One region of the Micromonospora sp. HB375 genome, then DNA from elsewhere that is predicted to be linked to it. Evidence: riboswitches for the same ligand, from Rfam matches in the RefSeq annotation. Region 1 holds a riboswitch; the other holds the start of a gene.
What was found. Region 1 has a riboswitch for cobalamin ahead of J3R08_RS08880 (ABC transporter substrate-binding protein). Riboswitches for the same ligand answer to the same signal wherever they lie in the genome.

Region 1 (3,404 bases):
CAAAGACGACCTCATCGTCTTCACCAAAAGCACCACAAACGACATCTACGTCGCACTCTCCACCGGCACCACCTTCGCCCCCAGCACCAAATGGCACGACTACTTCGGCCTCACCAGCGAAACCACACTCTGAGCCCGACGGCGAGCGACGCCGGCCCGGATCGGGACCGGCGTCGCTCGCCGTCCACCTACCGCTCCACCACGTTGCGCGAGCTGGAGGCAGGCCTGACCGACGGGCTGGCCTTCGCTGCCGCGCTCACGTTGCTGGTCGTGGCGGGCTGTCGCGGTGCGGCTGCGGCAGCGGCGTCACCTGCGCCTGGCCACCTGACCGGCGGGGACGTGGGCGGAACCCGGGGAGACGATCGCGGTCAGGCCGGCGGTGGACAGCGTCGCCCCGCCCAGGTCGAGGCGTCCACCGGCCGGGTCCCGCGATTCCGGGACCAGTAGCCGGCCGGCGAGCAGGCAGATCACCACGATCGGGACGTTCACCAGGAAGATTGCACCCCAGGGCAGGTGAGCCAGGACGAGTCCGCCGATTGGTGGCCCGGCGGCGAAGCCCAGCGCACTGGTCGCCGCCCAGATGCCGATCGCCGGGGACCAGCAACAACATCTTCCCGCTCGTCCCCGGCGTGGACGGCGTGGTACGCGACGAGAAGGGCAACGTCCGCTGCGTGGTCCTGCACGATACGCCCCTTGGAACCTTCGCCGAACGCACCCTGATCGACCCTCGCGCAGCGTGGTTCTACCCGACGGCGTGGACCCGGTGCGGATCGCCACCGCCATGAACCCGGGCGATGTCATCCTGGATCGCGCTGACGCGCCGCATCAACTTCACCGCGGGCCAGCGCGTCCTTGTCCTCGGCGCCGTCGGCAACGCAGGTCGGATGGCGATCCAGATCGCGAAGTACCGTGCTCGCTCGTCGAGCTCTTCGACGTCTGCATCGCCGGCCTCATGCCCACGACCGAGGAGCCGGTCGCCGGCGGACGTGGCCTCGCACCTGCGCTCACGTATTGCTGCTCAGCCTCAGCCACGGCGCTCACTGTCGATCACGTGCCCTCGCCCAGCCACCGCGCACGAGAAAGGAGCCGGATGGGTTGCGGGCCGACAGCCACGCCGAGGCCGGTCCGGCGCGTCGGATTTCCCACAGCGGGTGCCCGGACCGGATCCGCGGCGAGCGCGGGCCGTTATGGTGGGGACGCCGTGGTGTTCGGGAAGCCGGTGTGATGCCGGCGCGGCCCTCGCCACTGTGATCGGGAGACCGTCGGCCCTCGTCGTTTCGCGAGGTCACTGGGCAGAGATGCCTGGGAAGGCCGGCCGGCGGTTGCTTGTCCCGTCAGCCAGGAGACCGGCCACGGCACGTTCGTCCCCGTCCACGAGGTGTTGGAAGGCGGTCCCGCTGTGCGGTTCCCCATGCCCTGGCGCGTTGCCGCGCCGTTGTTGCTGTCCACTGTGCTGCTCACCGGCTGCGGCGCCGATGCCAAGCCTGCTGCCGCACCACCGGCGGTGTCCGCTGGACCGGTCGCGGTGACCAACTGCGGCACCCCGGTGACCATCGCGGCGCCACCGATGCGGGTCGTCACCATGAACCAGGCCGCCACGGAGATCATGCTGGCCCTGGGCCTGCAAGATCGGATGATCGGCACGGCCTACCTCGACGACGCGATCCTGCCCGCCTACGCGGACGCCTACGCGAAGATCCCGGTGCTGGCCAAGGAGTACCCGACCAAGGAGAAGCTGCTCGAGGCTGAACCCGATTTCGTGTACGCGTCGTACAACAGCGCGTTCGGTGACGAGGGGGTCGGTGACCGCGCCGACTGGCAGAAACTCGGCGTCGGCACCTACATCTCCCCTGCCGGGTGCCCGGCGCAGACCCGGCAGGCGAAGCTCGCCATCGGCGACGTGTTCACCGAGATCCGCGAGCTCGCGGCGATCTTCGGGGTGAGCGACCGCGGCGAGAAGCTGATCGCCGACCACGAGGGCCGCATCGCCACGGCCGCAGGCACCGCCCGCAACGTGAAGGTCATGTGGTGGGACGGCGGCAGCGACGCCCCGAGCGTCGGCGCCTGCTGCGGCGCCCCCAACATGATCATGTCGGCGGCCGGGGTCACCAACGCCTTCGCCGACCTCACCGGCAGCTGGGGCGACACAAGCTGGGAGACCGTCACCGACCGCAACCCCGAGGTCATCGTGCTCGTCGACGCGAGCTGGGATCCCGCCGCGCAGAAGAAGACCTTCCTCGCCGGGCACCGCACCCTCAAGGACCTGCCCGCGGTCAAACAGCAGTGGTACGTGGTGATCCCGTTCTCGTCAACCACGGCCGGTGTCCGCAACGTCCTCGGCGTCGAAGCCCTCGCCCAGGGCATCGCCGCGCTGCCGTCCGGGGTCCCGAGCTGACCGCCGTCACCACCCGGCCCGCCCCGGTGCGCACCCACCGCCCGGTGCGGGCGGTCGGCCTGGCCGCGCTCGTGCTGGCTCTGGTCGCCGGTCTGGTGCTGTCGGTGGCCGTCGCGGTCACCATCGGCCCGGCCGACCTGACTGTCGGGACGGTGTGGACGGTCGTCGCCGGCCACCTGGGACTCGCGAACTCGGACGTGCCGCTGCTGCGCGACCACATCGTCTGGGACCTACGTTTGCCCCGGGTTCTCGGCGCCGCCACGGTGGGGGCGGGCCTGGCCGCGGCCGGTGCGGTCATGCAGACCGTCACCCGCAATCCCCTGGCGGACCCGTACCTGCTCGGGGTCTCCTCAGGGGCGTCGCTGGGCGCGGTCCTGGTGGTCGTGGCCGGCATCGGTAGTGGCGTAGCCGCGCTGACCGGCGGCGCCTTCCTCGGCGCCCTTGTCGCGTTCCTGCTGGTCGTGGGCCTGGCCGGGAGGTTCGGGGCATTGTCGCCGACGCGCGTGGTGCTGACCGGGGTCGCGGTGGGACAACTGTGCGCGGCACTGACCTCTTTCGTGATCATCTGGGTGGCCGACCCGCACGCCACGCAGAGCATCACGTTCTGGCTGTCCGGGTCAATGGCCCGCGCCGACTGGACGGCCCTGGGCTGGGCGGTACCGGTGCTGGTCGTGGTGCTGGCGGTGGTCGGCTGGCACGCCCGTACCCTCAACGCCTTCGCCTTCGGTGAGGAGGCCGCCGCGAGCCTCGGCGTCGAGGTGAACCGGCTGCGGTGGCTGCTGCTGGTCGGCACCGCCCTGCTGACCGCCGTGCTGGTCGCGGTCAGCGGCGCGATCGGGTTCGCCGGGCTGATCCTCCCGCACGCCGCCCGCCTGATCACCGGACCGGACCACCGGCGGCTGCTACCGGTCGCCGTGCTCGCCGGCGCCATCTTCCTGACCTGGGTCGACACCGCCGCCCGCACCGTCTTCGAACCGCGTGAGCTGCCGGTCGGGGTGCTGACGGCACT
Region 2 (3,404 bases), 2.6 Mb from region 1:
AGCCGGCGGCCTGAAGCGCGGCCAGGCCGGTGGCCGGATCGCCCGGCGCACAGGCGACCTGGACGCCGCCGCCGAGCGCGGCGAAGTCGACGACCACAGTGACTCCCGAGGTGCCGGCGCAGGCGGCGGCGTGCGCCGACCGGGGCGCGGGTTCGACTGCGGTCAGCGCGACGCCGGCCACGACGGCGGCCAGCAGGCCGGCCATCCAGGTGCGGGCGGTGGGACGGTGACGGAACACGGGTCCTCCTGTGATCGGGTGAGCGGCGAGGCGGTTCACGGGCAGGCGAGCACCGGTGCGCCGGGGTCGGCGCCGGCGGCGGACAGACGGGCGTACCCGACCCCGGTGAGACCGAGGACGGCCTGGGCGGTGGCCCGGGGCGCGGTGGCCGGGTCGAAGCCGCCACCGTCGAAGTCGACAGCGCCCCGGTCGGCGGGCGCCCCGGCGCAGCCGACCTGGAGTCCGGCGAGGAACGCCCGGGACCGCGCCCAGGCCGGCAGCCGGTGACCGTCGCGCAGGGCCTGCGCGGCGAGGCCGGTGCTGTTGGCGTTCGGTGTGCCGGCCGCATTGGCGAAGCCGCCGTCGGCACGCTGAACGGACACCAGCCAGCGCAGCCCGGCGGCGGCGTCGGCCGGACGGTCCGCGGCGCGCAGCGCCTGCGTCACGAGCGCGGTGGCGTCCACGTCGGACGTGCAGACCGGTTGGGCGGGCAGCAGCGGGTAGCCGCCGTCCGGGCATCGGGTGCCGGCCAGCCAGGCGGCCGCCGCCGGAGGCGCCCCGGCCGCCGTACGGTCCAGCGCCAGCAGCGCGAAGGACTGGCTGAACGCGTTGCTGTAGTCGCCATACGCGGACCGGTCGCTGAACCGGCCGGCCGGCGTCTGGAGCGAACGCAGCCGGGCGATCAGGTCCACCCCGCCGACGTCGGCCGGGTCGCCGCCGCGCACCTGCACGGCGAGGGCGAGCTTGGCGGTCGCGCCCGCGTACGCCTCGGAGACGCCGTCGCCGAGATAGCCGTCGCGGATGTCCGGCCGGGTGACCCAGGCCAGCGCGCCGGCGCCGTGGTCGTCGGCCACGCCGGCGGCGGCGAAGGCGAACACGGCGTCGAGGGTCAGCCCCTGGTCGGGGTAGGCGACACCGTCGAAGACCGCCTCGAAGCGTTCGCCGTCGACGAGTTGCCGGGCGAGCCAGCCGGCGGCGGCCTCCGGGCGGGTGAGGGCGGCGCGCCCGGGGGCGGCGACGGCCGGTGTGGTGAGGGTGAGGGCGGCGAGTACGCCGCAGAGGAGCGCGAGCAGGCGGTGCCGGCTTCGGCGGACGACCATCGGAAGCGCCTTTCCGGCCCGGCGGTCGTCGAAAGCCCGGACGACCGCAGTACGCGGGGTCGTCCGGGACTCCGACCCGTGGGCCACGACGGGTGGGGAGCGGATGCACGCGTACGACGGGTATTCGGGCTCGCCGCCGCAGAGTTCCCTGGGCGGCCTACCGTTGCGGGCCAGCGCCGGATTTCGACCGGTCTTCCCCCGCACGTACACGCGGTGGTTCAGTTGTCGCGACAGTCTGCTGTGGCCGGTGCGCCGATGTCAATGCGCCAGGAACCGGCCACGTGCCGTGACGGCCGGCGGAATCGGCGGTTTCACACCCCGACGTCGAGAGGCCGTCGTCCCGGCGCGTCCGCGTGGAGTACGCCGGTGAGGGACGCCCGGTGAGGACCGGGCGTCCCTCACCGTGTGGTCACTGCCGGCGGGACCGGGAGCCGGTCAACGGCGGAACGGACCGGTGACGCAGTAGGTGATGCCGCCGGACGACGAGCCGGTCGTGCCGCGTTGCGAGGAGAAGTACAGCCGGTCCCCCGCCGGGGTGAACGCCGGCCCGGTGATCTCCGAACCGCTCTGTCCGGTGATCCGCAGGAAGACCGAGATCTTGTCGTCCGGCGTGATCATGCAGATCTCCATGTTGCCGCCGTCCTCGGCGACGTAGAGGTCACCTGCAGTGGACCCGGTGATGTTGTCGACGCCGGTCAGCGGAGGGGCGCCCGGACTGACCAGGTTGTCGTCGTAGGCGAGCTCGTACGTGCCGGCCGCCAGGTTGACCTGCCACACGCGGTTGTCGCCCTTCGTGGTGAACCAGACGGTGTCGTCCGCGTAGTGACAGCCCTCGCCACCGTTGAACGTCTTCGCGCCGGACACCTGCTGCCGGGTCGGGGTGGGCGAGCCGTCCGGGTCGGGCACCGTGGCCCAGGTGAACGTGCCGGAGGTGGCCGTACCGGCGCGGAGGACCTGGAGGGTTCCGGCGGACAGGTCGCCCCAGGTGGCCGGCACGAAGCGGTAGAACTTGCCGTCGGTCTCGTCCTCGGTCAGGTAGACGACCCGGCGGACCGGGTCGGCCGCGGCCGCCTCGTGCTTGAACCGGCCCAGCGCGGGACGCGCCACCGCGGTCCCGCCGAGGGGGTACGTCTCGAAGACCCGGCCCAGGGACACCTCCTCGCAGGAGAGCCAGGTGTTCCACGGTGTCTTCCCACCGGCGCAGTTGTTGTTGGTGCCGGAGAGGATCCGCGACGCCCCGACCACGGCGCCGCTGGAGTTGAAGACGAGGCGTGAGGCGCCGCCACCCGCACCGGCCGACACCTCGGAGTTCGACACGTAGATCCAGCCGGTGCCGTTCGGGAACACGGCGCCGCCGTCCGGGGCGTCGTGCCAGGTGTACGACGTCCCCGGCACCGTCCGCCGGGACCGCGCGACGATCGAGCTGGTGAACCCGGCCGGCATCTGGATGCCGTTGGCGTCGGCTGCCTGAAGCCCGCCGTAGGGCCCCGCCGCGTTCTGTGCCGGGGCTCCGTACGCCGCCGACCACGCCGTGAACGGCAGGGCGACAGCGCCCGCACCGACAACAGTGGCCCGCAACATCGTTCGACGATCCATGGAACCTCCTCCGTAGGTTCCATGGATCCGACCGTGCGGAGCTTACGCACGCCGATCTGTTGGATGAACGTCGATGGACGGCTCGATGTGCGATGTCCCGCCCACGCCGACCCGGTCGAGGGGTCGTACGGGTAGGAGAGGCAGCGGCACCAACCAGCAGTGGGCGCGCGCGGCCGTCTGACCGGCCCTCCGGCCGCGACCTCCCCTCCCCCGGTCACCGGCGCAGGTGGCCGATGCCGTGCTGGTCGAGCCAGGCGACAGTCCGCGGTACGAACGTCGGCGCCCCCGGGCCGGCGCTGACGTCGGTGGCGACCAGCGGCACCTGGGCGGCGACCGGGAGCAGCGTGGACCGCCAGCAGGCCGGCGTGGCGCAGGCCGAGCGGTCGTCGACGCGCCAGGCGGCGGCCACGCTACGGCCGTCCGGGTCAGCCGGGCGATATTCCAGCCACCGGCTCAGATCGTTGCCGCCGTCGATCCCGGCGGCGAGGACC

Region 2: linked by a shared signal. The riboswitch ahead of J3R08_RS20345 (peptidase) and the one ahead of J3R08_RS08880 (ABC transporter substrate-binding protein) in region 1 are both predicted to bind cobalamin.

Annotation. Positions count from the first base shown of each region.
Region 1 covers NZ_JAGGJO010000001.1:1,880,908-1,884,311, forward strand. The annotation lists gene J3R08_RS08870 (N-acetylmuramoyl-L-alanine amidase) at 1-133, shown strand, start outside; partial or broken gene J3R08_RS08875 (MFS transporter) at 358-597, opposite strand; cobalamin riboswitch at 1,186-1,370, shown strand; gene J3R08_RS08880 (ABC transporter substrate-binding protein) at 1,412-2,395, shown strand; gene J3R08_RS08885 (iron ABC transporter permease) at 2,440-3,404, shown strand, end outside.
Region 2 covers NZ_JAGGJO010000001.1:4,491,159-4,494,562, forward strand. The annotation lists gene J3R08_RS20340 (hypothetical protein) at 1-205, opposite strand, end outside; gene J3R08_RS20345 (peptidase) at 274-1,317, opposite strand; cobalamin riboswitch at 1,415-1,551, opposite strand; gene J3R08_RS20350 (alkaline phosphatase PhoX) at 1,753-2,913, opposite strand; gene J3R08_RS20355 (Ig-like domain-containing protein) at 3,128-3,404, opposite strand, start outside.